Regions from separate parts of the Synechococcus sp. RS9902 genome, predicted to be linked through region 3. Evidence: predicted binding sites of a transcription regulator. Region 3 holds the regulator's gene; each other region holds the start of a gene.
The links. The regulator NtcA, encoded in region 3, controls nitrogen genes in cyanobacteria. The targets are predictions, from matches to a motif close to GTANCNNNNGNTAC.
Positions count from the first base shown of each region.

Region 1: a site for NtcA is predicted at 2,185-2,198, ahead of SynRS9902_RS08650 (DUF4278 domain-containing protein). Genes of this name have one in related genera too.
Region 2: a site for NtcA is predicted at 1,037-1,050, ahead of SynRS9902_RS13205 (molybdenum cofactor guanylyltransferase). Genes of this name have one in related genera too.
Region 4: a site for NtcA is predicted at 1,885-1,898, ahead of SynRS9902_RS13140 (DUF4278 domain-containing protein). Genes of this name have one in related genera too.

Region 1 covers NZ_CP047949.1:1,570,791-1,574,313, reverse strand. Annotated here, with positions in the region: gene SynRS9902_RS08670 (hypothetical protein) at 23-256, shown strand; gene SynRS9902_RS08665 (SDR family oxidoreductase) at 313-978, shown strand; gene SynRS9902_RS08660 (J domain-containing protein) at 994-1,779, shown strand; gene SynRS9902_RS08655 (hypothetical protein) at 1,776-1,940, shown strand; gene SynRS9902_RS08650 (DUF4278 domain-containing protein) at 1,994-2,098, opposite strand; gene SynRS9902_RS08645 (hypothetical protein) at 3,183-3,344, shown strand.
Region 2 covers NZ_CP047949.1:2,420,945-2,424,467, reverse strand. Annotated here, with positions in the region: partial or broken gene SynRS9902_RS13210 (NarK family nitrate/nitrite MFS transporter) at 1-823, opposite strand, end outside; gene SynRS9902_RS13205 (molybdenum cofactor guanylyltransferase) at 1,086-1,682, shown strand; gene SynRS9902_RS13200 (GTP 3',8-cyclase MoaA) at 1,679-2,722, shown strand; gene SynRS9902_RS13195 (redox protein) at 2,802-3,293, shown strand; gene SynRS9902_RS13190 (transglutaminase family protein) at 3,281-3,523, opposite strand, start outside.
Region 3 covers NZ_CP047949.1:271,859-275,381, reverse strand. Annotated here, with positions in the region: gene dcd (dCTP deaminase) at 1-335, opposite strand, end outside; gene SynRS9902_RS01310 (cob(I)yrinic acid a,c-diamide adenosyltransferase) at 335-934, opposite strand; gene rph (ribonuclease PH) at 1,080-1,823, shown strand; gene ntcA (global nitrogen regulator NtcA) at 1,882-2,598, shown strand; gene SynRS9902_RS01295 (DUF3084 domain-containing protein) at 2,626-3,523, shown strand, end outside.
Region 4 covers NZ_CP047949.1:2,408,067-2,411,589, forward strand. Annotated here, with positions in the region: gene ureC (urease subunit alpha) at 1-1,035, shown strand, start outside; gene SynRS9902_RS13135 (type 1 glutamine amidotransferase) at 1,032-1,790, shown strand; gene SynRS9902_RS13140 (DUF4278 domain-containing protein) at 1,982-2,149, shown strand; gene SynRS9902_RS13145 (hypothetical protein) at 2,230-2,448, shown strand; gene SynRS9902_RS13150 (DUF1028 domain-containing protein) at 2,526-3,200, opposite strand; gene SynRS9902_RS13155 (Zn-dependent hydrolase) at 3,197-3,523, opposite strand, start outside.

The sequences.
Region 1 (3,523 bases), 1.2 Mb from region 3:
GAAATGTCCTGAGCCATAACCGGTGGCCCAGGGGCCTGTGGGCATGATCCTCACGCGGTATCTCAGCAGTGAAGGTTGGGTGGAGGAGTGTTCCCATGCCAACGCTTTTGATGCCTATATCGACGCACGGCGACGCTGCGTGCTCCGAGGCTGCCCCTATCTGCTGGTGGATGCAGAGACCGGCAGCACGGTCTCCGTGCTCACGGTGAAACAGTGTTTGCATCAGTACGGCGTCGAGGGGGATTTCCCGGCGTGATCGCGTCAGGGGATCGACGCAAGAGCCGGCAGGATGGCGGTTGCTGAAACCTCCCGATGGCGACGTTTCTGGTCACCGGCGCAAACCGTGGGATCGGCTTGGAATACTGCAGGCAGCTCAAAGCCCGTGGCGATGACGTGGTGGCCGTTTGCCGTCAAACCAGTGATGAACTGGAGTGCCTGGGGGTGCGGGTGGAAGCCGGCCTTGAGTTGAGCGACAGCCAAGCCATTGATGACCTGGTGCAGCGACTGGATGGTTTGCCCCTCGATGGCGTCATCCTCAACGCCGGGATTTTGCAGTCGATGGGCCTGATGGATTTGGATCCCTCCGGGATTCGCCGCCAGTTTGAAGTGAACGCCCTTGCTCCTTTGCTGCTGGCCAGGGCGTTGGTGGATCAGATGCCCAACGGAGCGAAGTTGGTGCTGATGACCAGCCGCATGGGGTCCATCGACGACAACAGTTCGGGAGGCTCCTATGGCTATCGGATGTCGAAGGTGGCGCTCAACATGGCCGGAAAGTCGTTGGCGATTGATCTGGAACCGCGGGGCATCGCCGTGGCGATCCTGCATCCCGGATTGGTGCGCACCCGCATGATTCGCTTCAATCCCAGCGGGATCCCCCCCGAGCAGTCGGTGAAGGGGCTGTTGGCCCGGATCGATGATTTGACCATGGCCACCAGCGGCAGCTTCTGGCATGCCAATGGTGAGTTGTTGCCGTGGTGAGGCGGGAGACACGCTTTGGGCTTTGATCCGCGTCAGTGGTCAGGCGGACGCCCTGAACAACGCGTCACCAGCAATGTTGAGGCGTTGCTGGCGGAGAACGACGCTTTGCGTCGCGAGGTGTTGCGGCTCAACCGTGAGTTGGAGCGACTGCAACGTCAGCAACGCCAACGCATTCGTACGGAGCCCAGATCCCATCGCCCCTGGAGTGAGCCATCGGCACAAGCTCCACCGCGCATCAGCAGCCAACAGGTGCGGGCCTGGGGGCAGGCCCTGGCTCAGCAGCCGGGATGGACGGCATTGCGTCAGCGCGGATTGGAGCTGTTGATTGACCAGCTCAACCGCAGTGGTTTCCCTGCCCACTTAACCCTTGAACAGCGGTTGGATCGGTTGGTTCGGGGGCTGGGAACAGATCTCATGGCGGCGGTGGGAGCCAAGCCGAACAAGCAAACAACGGCCGTTCTGGCGGCGTTTGCCTTGTTTGGGGTGCGGGCCAGTGAATGGCTGGATGAGGATCCACAGCGTGTGGTGGAGCAGTTGCGTCAGCGGCAGGACCAATCAGGTTCAAGGCGGCAGGGTCGCCGCACCCGAACGGACCAACGTCAAACGGATCGTCAGGACGATGGCCACGCCCGTGATCCACGCCGTGCCGCTTTAAGGGTGTTGGGCTTGGAGGCCAACGCGTCCCTCGCTGAGATCAAGCAGGCGCATCGAAAACTGGTGAAGCAGCACCATCCTGATCTCGGTGGTTCTGCTGAGGCGTTTCGACGCGTCAATGAGGCGTATCAGTCCTTGGTTCAGTGACGCTCTTGTCCGATGATCTGGGGCAGCAACAGGTGGTGTTGATGCCGGTGGAATTTGGTGTGGTGCTGATTGGTGCTGGCTTTGCCGTGGGTGTGTCCCTCGCCGTCGCCGTTTGGTTTGAACGTTGGAAGGCAAAACAGCCCGATCCTGAAGGCAAATAAGCCATAAAAAAGCCCCGCCGAGGCGGGGCTTGCAAGAGGTCGTCATGCTGTTGTCAGCTGGCGACTTTCTGACCGCGATAAACAAGAACAGGACGCTGAACGTTGGATGCAGCAGCGTTGTTCTGGTTGTACTTCTGGCCGCGATAGGTCAGGGTCATGATGGGTTCCTCGAAGCAAGCTCAGGTCCCCGTTCCATGGCCTGAGTCGAACTGCGGTCAACACGAGTGCTGACTGAACGTAGTGGGTAGCGGTTGCTACACATCAGTTATATCCATGCGGTCAATCCCTGTGTCGTTCACGCCGATACAAACCAGGGAAATTGGTTGCTCGTGGATTGATGAACTCAGTCTGGGTCTGGGTTCTTGGCTGTGATGAATTCAACAATGAATCCTACTGAATGTATCTTTGCGATACCAGTTGACCTCTGAGGCGGCTTTTGGTCCATCTCGTCATCCGATGGTCCTTGGTCGGCTCTCGGGGCGGGTGGTGGTCAATGGTGGATTGTCGGAGGTTCGTTTCCAGGGGGGATGGAACGCGCATTGGCAATCCCTCCAATATTGATTGAAAGCAATCACCTCGACCCTCTTCTTGAACATACGGGTGCAACTCCCGTTGTTGGCAATTGAAAACTGAGAGCTGACGAAACAACTTCCCAGACCCAATTCCTTCGTGAAATCCCAATCCCAAATCATTTGCGTCAAGCGTCACTTTGCAATGAAGAAATCACGTCCCTGTGGTGTTAACAGATCCTTTTATTTCTCCGCGTTGCGTATTGATGAACGACTGAAATCGATGTAGATTGTTCTTTCATATCCGCTCGGATTGATTCCGCTGGATTTTCTCGATGACGACGATTGACGTGGCCTGCTCTGCATGAGCCCTGAGAGCGTCTGTGTGGGCTGTTGATTGTGTGTTGTGTGGGATTTCTTGGTGTCTGTTGAGTGCGGTCTGAATGGCCTTGGCGGATTTGCTGTAGGGCCAATGGTTGTCTACGCAACAGAACCACAGCTCCAATAGAGATATTTTCCAAGGCCCCGCTCTGAATATAATGAGCTATTGGGAGCAGAATTGGAGGAGGAATCTCAAGCTGATCACTGTGGATGAGGTGCCACCCGCACAGCAGATTCAGGTGTCGAGATGGTTGAAGCAAAGGACAGAGCTTCTGCTCGGGCAAATACAGCCAGTCGATGCTGAATCTCTTGTTCAAGAGTTTGACGACTATGAAGATGCTTGCTGCTAGTCATGGACTGGCTTGATGGCTTGGGTTGGGCAGGAGTGATTTCAGTTGGAATTTCTTTCCTCTGGGATCTGTTCTTGCCTTTGAATCTGTTGGTGATTGGTGTTATCTACGTGACCACATTTATTGGCTGGCTTTTTCTCACAAGAAACAAAACCAGTTTCTGAGGTCAAGCCCGTTTTCACCACAGAAAAATGCAAACCCCCATATCGAGACGCCAGGGACGAAAACGACCCCATGGGGGTGTCCGGAGTCTGTGGCTTGAGGCCTGCCAGGGGGTGGTCTTTTCTTTTCCCATGGCCTGCCAGGTGTGGATTCGGCAGGCTTGTTGAGAATGGTCCGGCGC
Region 2 (3,523 bases), 330 kb from region 3:
CAGGTCTGGAAGGCAAACCAGACGGCAACGGCACCGAGGGCCAGGGGGTAGGTGCTTGCGGTGAGGAAGCCCACCTTGGACAGGCGCCAGCAGAGCACGCAGAGGATGGCTGCGAAGGGCACGTTCATGCCCAGCAGACCCCAGAAGTCGCGCATGGAGGTGACTTCCAGACCTGCAGTTTTCTCAGGGCGCTGATACGTCTTGCCGGGGGGGTGTCGGTGACGTTGAAGAAGTAGAAGAGGCCGTAGACGGCGGAGACGATGCCGGTCAGAGCGATGGCACCGCGCCAGTTCAGAACAGCGCCGGTGGGCAGTTCGAAGCCGCCGGAGAAGGAGAGGAAGCCAGCGAGGGCCACCATGGAGAGGGCGGAGAAGGCGGATCCGAAGTTGCCCCAACCGCCGTAGATGCCTTCAGCCAGGCCGATTTCCTTGGGCGGGAACCACTCGGCCACCATGCGGATGCCGATCACGAAGCCGGCGCCAACGATGGAGAGCAGCAGACGGGCCACCACCAGCTGGTTGAAGTCCTGAGCGGAGGCAAACAGCAGGCAGGGAATCGCCGAGAACACCAGGATCGAGGAGTAGGTGATCCGGGGTCCGAATTTGTCCAGCAGCATGCCGATCAGCACGCGCGCCGGAATGGTGAGGGCCACGTTGCAGATGGCCACGGTGCGGATCTGACCAACGGTCAGACCGAGGTCCGCTTTCACGGTGGTGGCCAGAGGGGCCAGGTTGAACCAGACCACGAAGGTCAGGAAGAAGGCGATCCAGGTCAGGTGAAGGGTTCGGTACCTGCCCTGGAACGACCAAAGGTCGCCAAGCATTGAGGAGAAGAGAGGGAACCTCGGGCTTCAAAAGGAAAGGTGCCCGGGGATGGCAAAACGGTCGAAAAGAGAATCCGTTTGACCCGCGCAGTTAATCAATTCGCCGACCCCTTGTTTGGTCAGATTGGTTACCGATTTGTGTTTTTGTGTTGCCAAGCAAACATCAATGGGGCTGATTGATCAGATCAGGTGATCTTGTGCCGCAGCGATTTGGTAGCGGTTGCAACTTTTGTGCGTTCTTGGACTCCGCTGGTGCAGATTGTTGGTCGGCGATGTGAACCAAGGCTTGCGGGTTTGTGTGCTCAGTGGCGGAAGCAGCCGTCGCATGGGGCGTGACAAGGCCCTTCTGCCGCATCCCTCGGGTGGTGTTTGGCTCACGGCCCTGGTCGACCAGCTGTTGCCGCTCGGTCATCCGGTGCAGGTGTTGAGTCGTCATCCCGCCCACGCAGAGCTTCTGGCCCACCGGCCGGGATGTTCCGTGCTGCTGGAGCCCCCTCCCTGGAATGGCCCTCTGCAGGCGCTGGCCAGGCTGTTGCCGTCTCGGCCTGGGGAGGCTTTGTTGGTTCTGCCGGTGGACATGCCCCGTTTGCACACCGCCGTTGTCCAGCAACTCATCGCAGCTTGGAATCGTGCCCCGGATCAAGCAGCGGTGGCCCATGACGGGCAACGGCTGCAGCCGTTGCTGGCGGTGATCCCCTCCGGTTCTCCTTTCCGCTCCTGCCTTGATCAGCAACTGCAACGCGGAGAGTTGCGCTGGATGGATTGGTTGACCTGCGTTCCCCATCAGGCGGTGCGCTTGCCTGCAGAGGCGTTGGTGAATGCCAACTGCCCTGCAGATCTGGCAGCGTTGGAGGGATGAGCACGTCGCTGCCGCTTGCAGACCGCCTCAACCGGCCCATCGGGGTGTTGCGGTTGTCGCTCACGGCCCGTTGCAATCTCGCCTGTCCGTACTGCTGTCCGGATCTGGAGGAGCCCCCTGGCCTGCTCACGCTGGAGCAGCAGATGCGCGTGATTCGTGTGGCCGCGCGCCTGGGGGCACAGACGCTGCGGCTCACCGGTGGAGAGCCGTTGTTGAGCCGGCGCTTGTTGCCGTTGTTGGAGGCGGTGGCCCAGGCCAGGCGGGATCGTTCGGATCCGATCGCTGGTTTGAAGACCGTGGCGCTCACCAGCAACGGGGTGCTGTTGTCGGAACCGATGGCGGGGGCGTTGCGTGCCGCAGGGCTGGATCGAATCACCATCAGCCTGGATGCGGCGGAAGGGGAGGCAGCGGCGCGCATGGCTGGTCTCCAGGGTGGTGCCGTGGCTGGAGACCGCCTGGTGCGCCAGGTGCAGGACGGCATCGCGGCGGCCTGCGCCGCTGGCTTTGATCCCTCATGCGGCGAGCTCAAGCTCAATGCCGTGATCCAACGGGGGATCAATGACGATCAGCTGTTGCCCTTGGCCGGTTTGGCCCGGCAGCAGGGGATGGAGCTGCGTTTGATCGAATACATGGATGTGGGCAACCGCAACCAGTGGACGCTGGATCAGGTGCTGCCGGCGGCGCAGATGGTGGAGCACATTCATGCCCGTTGGCCCCTGGAGCCTTTGGGTCGCCCGCGGGGTGGGACGGCCCGGCGTTGGCACTACCGCGATGGTGCTGGAACCATCGGTGTGATTGCCTCCATCAGTGAGCCGTTCTGCGGGGATTGCAACCGCTTGCGTGTCACCGCTGATGGGCAGGCGTTCACCTGCCTGTTTTCTGCTGAAGGCACCGATCTCAAGCCCGCGCTCGCCTCAGAGCCTCAGCTTGAGCAGGCCATGCGCCAGCTCTGGCAGCGACGCCAAGACCGCTACAGCGAGGAGCGTGATCCAGCCGCCGTTGCGTCAACCCATGCGGAAATGGCGTATTTGGGGGGCTGAACCGTCGTGATCGTCACCGTTTTTGCGTGATGCCCCCGGTACAACGGGGCAGCTGAAGGATCCCTCAGGATCCATCGACATGTTTGAACTGCTGGCTTACGAGCGCTTCCGCGACACCCCGTCGGTTCGTTTTTTCGACGTCACCGTGAACACCTCGAACGCGCGCGACCTGGTGATTCACAGCGGCCCGGCCGTGTCGCCCCCCAACGATCCGGAGAGCGGAGCCTGGCAGTTCTATCTGCATCCCCATCAGGAAGACAATCTGCTTGCGGCAAGCGGCGGCAGAACCTTCTTCCTGGTGAACCTGGCCTGGGAGCAGCCGTTCCACATCGTTCGGCTCGAGAGCGGTGGTGACATCCTTCGCATCCCGCCTGGCACTTTCCACCGCTCGATCTCCGATCCCGATGGTTCCGTCGTTCTGAACCAGGCGGTTCGTGAGGAGGGCGCTTCTCTGGTGAGGGAATTCCGCGTCTACAACAGCGCCGAGATCCCGGCCTTGATGGCAGCCACCCACAGCTCGGCGCCGAAGCCCCAGTTGCATGGGGTGGAGCCGTTGCTTCAGGCGGCCTGAACCAGGTTGCGTGAGGGGGTTTCCGTTGCGGAGGCGTCCTCTCTGATCTGAATCTGCCAGTTCAGTTCACTGTTGGTTCCAGGGGGGCCGCTGAAGCTGCCGCTCACGGCCGCGGTGAGTTCCGGTTTGGAGGAGGTGGCCAGCACCACATAGCGCTCGTTGACTTCCATCCCGGCACTGGGGTCAAAGCCCCGCCAGCCCGCTCCCGGCAGGTAAACCTCCGCCCAGGC
Region 3 (3,523 bases):
TTGGGGGGAACCCGCAACTTCTCCAAGGCCACACCCAGGCCATAGGAATGGGCCGGGAGAATGAAGTAACGCCCGTCTTCATCCTCATGAAGGGGAGTGGGTTCGAGGTTGGCAGGGTTGAACCGCTTGGGATTCATCACCGTGCCCGGAACATGCCGGAAGATCAGAAATTCCTGGGGAGAAAGGCGTAGGTCGTAGCCGTAGGAGGAGCAACCAAAACTCAGCACTGGCCGCAGCTTCTGCTCCGGCTCCAGGTGACGGACCAGACCACTCTGGAATGGCTCGATCATTCCCTGCCCGGCCTGTTCAGTGATCCAGCGATCGCACTTGAGCATCAGAAACCTCGGCGCAACTCCGTGACTTGATCTGCCATCTCCACCACACCGGCGGGGATTGCAGGTCCAGTGATGATCACATCCATCGAAGCGGGCCGCTGCTCAAGGGCTGCAATCACGTCCGCTTCATCCAGGTATCCGAAGGCCACTGCAAGGCCGATTTCATCCAACACCAGCTGGTCGAGATCTCCCTGGATCAGATGCTGGCGGCAGATGGACCAAACCTCAGCCACCGCCTCTGCGCCACCGGGATGCCCCGGCGAGGAGAGGCAGAGGGGCACTGCCGGCCGCAGCCAGACGAGGCCTCCGCAGAGCTGCACCCGGCCGGCCGGTCCCTGCTGCACGCCGCCTTTGAGGAACTGACTGATCAGAACACGACTGCCCAAGCCTGCAGCTCGCATGGCCTGGCTGAGAACACTGGCGAAACTGCCTCGATAAGGCGCCGTATGCACTTGCAGCTGCCCTTCGGGAGCCACCAGATGTAGGGGTGGCGGATCAGAGACGGCAGGCAAGGGCCTCAGGCCCGCCCGCTGCAAGGCCTGCTGATCCCGATCCAGGGAATTCGGGAAGGATTGGGGGTCGGCGAGGCTTGTGGTCATCACGGAAGCATCTGTCCGGGCGACCCCGGCAAGACCTTGAATGTAGCGGCGAGATCACATTCCACAAGGGGATTGACACCACCCATGGTGTTTGGACAGGGCGAGAACCAACCGCCTGCGAGGCTTGACGAACTGCACACCACCGATGAGCCAATCCCCTGAACAACGCACTGATGGCCGTCGCCCGCAACAGTTGCGACCGTTCTCGGTGACCTGGAATCCGATGGGGTTTGCCTTGAGCTCCCTTGTGGTTCATACAGGCCGAACCGCGGTTCTCTGCAGCGTTTGCTTGGAGGACAAGGTCCCCAGCTGGCGCAAGGGAGAAGGGTTGGGATGGCTCAGCGCCGAATACCGGTTGCTGCCCGGATCCACCCCACAGCGGCAATCACGAGAGCTGATGAAACTCTCGGGTCGCACCCAGGAAATTCAGCGGCTGATCGGCCGAAGCCTGCGCGCCGTGATCGACATGGAGCGCCTAGGGGAGCGCACCTTGCTGATCGACTGCGACGTGATCCAAGCGGACGCCGGCACCCGGACGGCCTCGATCACCGGAGCATGGCTCGCCCTGGACCAGGCCTGCCGATCACTGGTGGAGCAAGGAGTCCTGGAGCAATCGCCCCTGATCGATCAGGTAGCGGCCGTATCCGTGGGCTTGGTTGATGGCCACGCCCTGCTGGATCTGGACTACAGCGAAGACAGCCGAGCTGAGGTGGACCTGAACGTTGTGCAGGCCGGCGATGGCCGTTTGCTGGAAATCCAAGGCACTGCGGAGGGAGCACCATTCAGCCGCAAGCAACTCAATGAACTGCTGGATCTGGCTGAGCCGGGATTGTCATCCCTGATGCAGGCACAACGCCAGGCCGCAGGCGAACACAGCATTAATAGGTAATAACCGCTACATGGCAAGCATCGCTTGCTCCGTAGCTTCGCTTCACCAGGGGGTTGTCATGACCAGTAGCCGAGGTTTCAGCCGATACACCCCGCAAATGGTGGCTCCAGCTCCCAGCGCAGAACCGGCCAACCGTTCCCTTCTGGAGATCATTAGGGATCTCGATGGCGCCAGCAGTGAACTGGTGGATCGCAACAAGACCATCTTCTTCCCCGGAGATCCCGCAGAACGGGTGTATTTGATCCGCCGGGGAGCTGTTCGTCTGTCCCGCGTCTACGAATCGGGGGAAGAGATCACCGTGGCCCTGCTGCGCGAGAACAGCCTCTTCGGGGTGCTGTCGTTGTTGACTGGTCAACGGTCCGACCGCTTCTATCACGCTGTGGCCTTCACCCGGGTTGAAATGGTGACGGCACCAGCGACCTCCGTGAAGGCCGCCATCGAAGCCGACACCAGCGTTGGCCTGCGCTTGCTTCAGGGTCTCTCCAGCCGGATTCTGCAGACCGAGACAATGATTGAAACCCTCACCCATCGGGACATGTCATCCCGGCTGGTGAGCTTCCTGCTGGTGCTTTGCAGGGACTTCGGCGTGGCCGATGAGCTGGGCATCACCATCGACCTGCGCCTGTCCCATCAGGCCATCGCTGAAGCAATTGGCTCAACACGCGTCACAATCACGCGTCTGCTGGGAGACTTGCGTCAATCCGGTCTGGTTCAGATTGACCGCAAGAAAATCACGGTTCTGGATCCGATCGCGCTGGCCAAACGCTTCAGCTAGGCCTGCCATCGCCCGACTTGTGCAGCGATGAGCGGCTGGGCACTGATTCTGGTTCTGTTGGTGCTCGGGGGCGTGCTGTCGACCCTGGGCGACCGCTTGGGCAGCCGCGTCGGCAAAGCGCGACTGAGTTTGTTCAGCATGCGCCCACGGCGCACCGCAGTGTTGATCACGGTGTTGACCGGCAGCCTGATCAGCGCACTCTCACTTGGCCTGATGCTTCTGGTGAGCCGGCAGTTGCGGGTGGGCCTGTTTGAACTGGATGCCCTACAGGAGAAACTCCAAGACAGCCGTCAGCAGCTAAAGGCAGCCGAGCGGGAACGGGACAAGACCCAAACGGAAACCAAACGGATCGCCATTGAGCTCGAGCAATCACAGCAACGGGCCAACACCCTGCGCCTCGAACTGGCTCCTCTTCAGAAGGAGCTGGCCCAACTCGAAGCCGAACGTGAACGCCTTAGCCAGGACATCGCCTCCCGCGATGCGGACATCGAGCGCACGGAAGCCGAACTCAACAGCGTTCGCAGCCGCATCCGAGCCGGTGAGAAGGAACTCAAAGAACTGGAACGCAATCTGGTCGCCTTACGGCGTGGATCGGTGGTGATCAGCAGCGGACAGACCTTGGCAAGAGCAACGGTTCGACTCGATGCTCCGGACCAGGCCAAACAGGCTGTCGACAGGCTGTTGCAGGAGGCCAATCTCAACGCATACGGGAAAGTGCGACCTGGCGAGGCACCCGAACGCCAGTTGATCCGCGTTCCGCGCAGCGATGTGGAACGCCTGCAAAGCATCATCCGCAAACCGGAGACCTGGGTGATCTCGCTGCGCTCAGCCACCAATGTGCTGCGGGGCGAAACAGCTGTGTATGCCTTCCCCGAGGTGCGTCCGAACCGGCCGGTAACCCAACGCGGAGACTTGCTGGCCACCA
Region 4 (3,523 bases), 350 kb from region 3:
ACCACGCCCGCCACCATCGATGCCTGCCTTTCGGTGGCCGATCGGATGGATGTGCAGGTGTGCATCCACACCGACACCTTGAACGAAGCCGGCTTCGTGGAAGACACGATCGCCGCCATCAAGGGACGCACCATCCACACCTTCCACACCGAAGGCGCCGGCGGCGGCCATGCCCCGGACATTATCAAGATCTGCGGCGAGGCCAACGTGCTGCCGAGCAGCACCAATCCCACCCGGCCCTACACCCGCAACACGCTCGAGGAGCACCTCGACATGCTGATGGTGTGCCACCACCTCGATCCGAAGATCCCCGAGGACGTGGCCTTCGCCGAATCGCGGATCCGGCGCGAAACGATCGCCGCCGAAGACATCCTTCACGACCTGGGCGCGTTCTCGATCATCGCCAGCGACTCCCAGGCCATGGGCCGCGTGGGCGAGGTGATCACCCGCACCTTCCAGACCGCCCACAAGATGAAGGTGCAGCGCGGTGCATTGCCGGAAGACTCGGCTCGCAACGACAACCACCGGCTCAAGCGCTACATCGCCAAAGTGACGATCAACCCGGCGTTGGCCCACGGCATCAGCAGCGAAGTGGGGTCGATCGAAACCGGCAAGCTCGCCGATTTGGTGCTGTGGAAGCCAGGCTTCTTTGGCATTCGCCCGGAACTGGTGGTGAAGGGCGGTTCGATCGTCTGGGCCCAGATGGGCGATGCCAACGCCTCGATTCCCACCCCCGGCCCGGTGCACGGCCGGCCGATGTTCGGCGCCTTCGGCAAGGCCCTCGCGCCCAGTTGTCTCACCTTCGTGAGCGAAGCGGCAATGGATGCCGACATCCAACGCCAGCTCGGGCTGGAGCGCACCTGCATGGCGGTGAAGGAGACCCGCAGCGTGGGCAAGAGCGCCCTCAAGCTGAATTCAGCGTTGCCCAAGGTGAGCGTGGACCCACAGACCTATGAGGTGTTCGCCGACGGTGAACTGCTCACCTGCGAGCCCGCCGAGGTGCTGCCCCTGGCCCAGCGCTACCTACTGCTTTGAGCCCCTCGCTGCTGGTGGTCCAACACGTGGACCACGAAGACGCCGCACTGGTGGGAGAACTAGCGCGGCAGCGGGGCCTGACACTCGAGATCCTGAGGCCCGACCGGGGGGACCCACTGCCGGACCCCAGGGCGTGTGCCAACAGCATCGCCCTTGTGCTCGGTGGCCCGATGAGCGTGAACGACCGCGAGCAACCAGGCATGGACTGGTTGCAGCAGGAACTGGACTGGTTGAGGGCCTGGCACCAGCAACGCCGACCGGTGCTGGGCATCTGCCTGGGGGCGCAGCTCTTGGCTGTGGCTGCAGGGGGGACCGTGCAACCGCTGCAGGTGGGAGCACCACCGCAGCAGCTAAAGGAACTGGGGCTCGGCGCGATTCACTGGGTCGCGGATCCCAGTGATGAGGCCCTGCTCAAGGGGCAACCAAGCAGCAGCCTGGTGCTGCATTGGCATGGTGATCGCATCCACCTCCCGGCTGATGCAACCCTGCTGGGTTCTTCACTGCATTGCGCCGAACAGGTGTTTCGGATCGGAGCCCACGCCATTGGCCTGCAATGCCACCTCGAGATCGACGGTGAAGCGCTTGAACGCTGGATCGCCAACGACCACGACTACGTGGTGAACGCCCTTGGAGCTGAAGGGCACGATCGCCTGAGCCAGGACTGGCGCAGGCTGGGCACCACGCTTCAGGAACAAGGCCGAAACTTCTTCAGTGCTGCGCTCAATCAACTGATTGAGATCAGCCAGACCCACTAATTCCTACGGACAAAAATAAACAAAACCAAAAACTTTTCTGAAGAGGTATCAACCTGAACACCACTTCGGCATTTGCAAGGGCTTCAATATTTCTGTAGCAACAGCTACCGATCGTTCACTTCGCATCGCGCGAAGCGCAGTTCGCCTCAGGCCATGGAACGGGGACCTGAGCTTGCTTCGAGGACCATCCAATGACCACCCTTCTCTATCGCGGGCATCAATACCAGCAAAACAACGCCACTCAGGGCAAGCCTGGGGTACAGCTGGTTTACCGCCGCAACGTGTATCAAGCCCGCCAGATCAACAACCACAGCACTCCGGTGCAGCTCGTGTACCGCGGCGTGCGCTACACCCGCTAGGCCAACTTCTCAATCCGTAGCAACTCGAACATTCCAGTTCCGAGGATTGAGGCGTAATAGATCCAGCTTCAGCCAAGACGTTGGATCTCATCACCTCTCGCCTCGACCAGGGCCTCGTGCAAGTGAGTCCCTCCAGCGTGCATGGCGTGTTCTGGCTGCAAACCCACTTTCCGTCTCAGGAATGGGATGCCCTGCTGTCTGGGCAAGCCGCCTTTGGCATGGATTGCATCGATGACCTGATCACCGACGCACGTCAGGCCGGCCTGAATGTGGAGTGGGAAGCATCCGTCCCCAGCTGAGCACTTCTGAATTCCCCAGAAGCCCTGCACACGGCTGCGTTGCAGGGCTTTTTTAATGGCTTATCGACTCTGAATACTCAAGCCACCAAGCGGTTGAGCATCGGCAATTCCGACAGCTCATCCCTCCACTCCTGGGCCCAGAGGGCCTGACTGCGCTCATACACCTCCATCAACTGCTCCACGGCGCAGTCGTGGAAATCAACACGCAGATCCAACAGCGGAAAAGCAGCTTCACCACTCACCTGCACCGCTGCTGAGGTGCAGAACGGAGAGCGATGGTCACCGCCCGCCGCTTCCCCGGCCTGCAGAGCCATCATCAGACGGCGGCCCAGTTTCAAGCTGGGGTCGCTGGTGAGAAAGGCCTGTTCCATCGCCGCCAACACACCCTCATCCACCAAGCAATTGCCGGCAACAGACAGATCACGCTGATGGCGATGCCCTGCCCAAGGGCCGCAATCCTGCCCCGTCCAACAGGCCGTGCGACCGTCCAGGTCGATCAGGTGAAACTGACGCCGGTCTCGGTGCTGGTCATCCGCCAGCAAGCTGGCCAGAACGCTCTCGGCATCGGAACTCTGCTCAAGGCGCTCAAGACCACAAATCCCCAGATACGGATTGGTGTGGGCCTGGGTGGCGACGGCACCTACACCGGCGCGGATGTGGGGCACGGTGGATCCAACGGCCAGGTGACAGGTGGCCACAGCCACGCCAAAGCGACCGTTGCTGGGGTCCCGGGCCAGGATCGAAAAGGTCACGGCAGCTGACGGTCGAGCCGCAGCAACGTTTCCAGCAGCACTGCGGTGCCCGCCCAGCACTGCTCGTCACTGGTGAACTCTGCAGCGGAATGACTCAGGCCGCCCCGACTGGGCACAAAAATCATGCCCATCGGCCAACGGCGGCCAACCTCCTGGGCATCGTGGCTGGCGCGGCTGGGGAGATGGCTGTGGGACAAGCCGAGATCGGCTGCGGCCTCAGCGATCGTGGCCATCACCACAGGGTCAGCAGGGGTGGGATCAACGCTGAACTGGGGGTCCACCGCAATCGGGCAGCCGGTTTCAACACCGATGCGTTCCACATG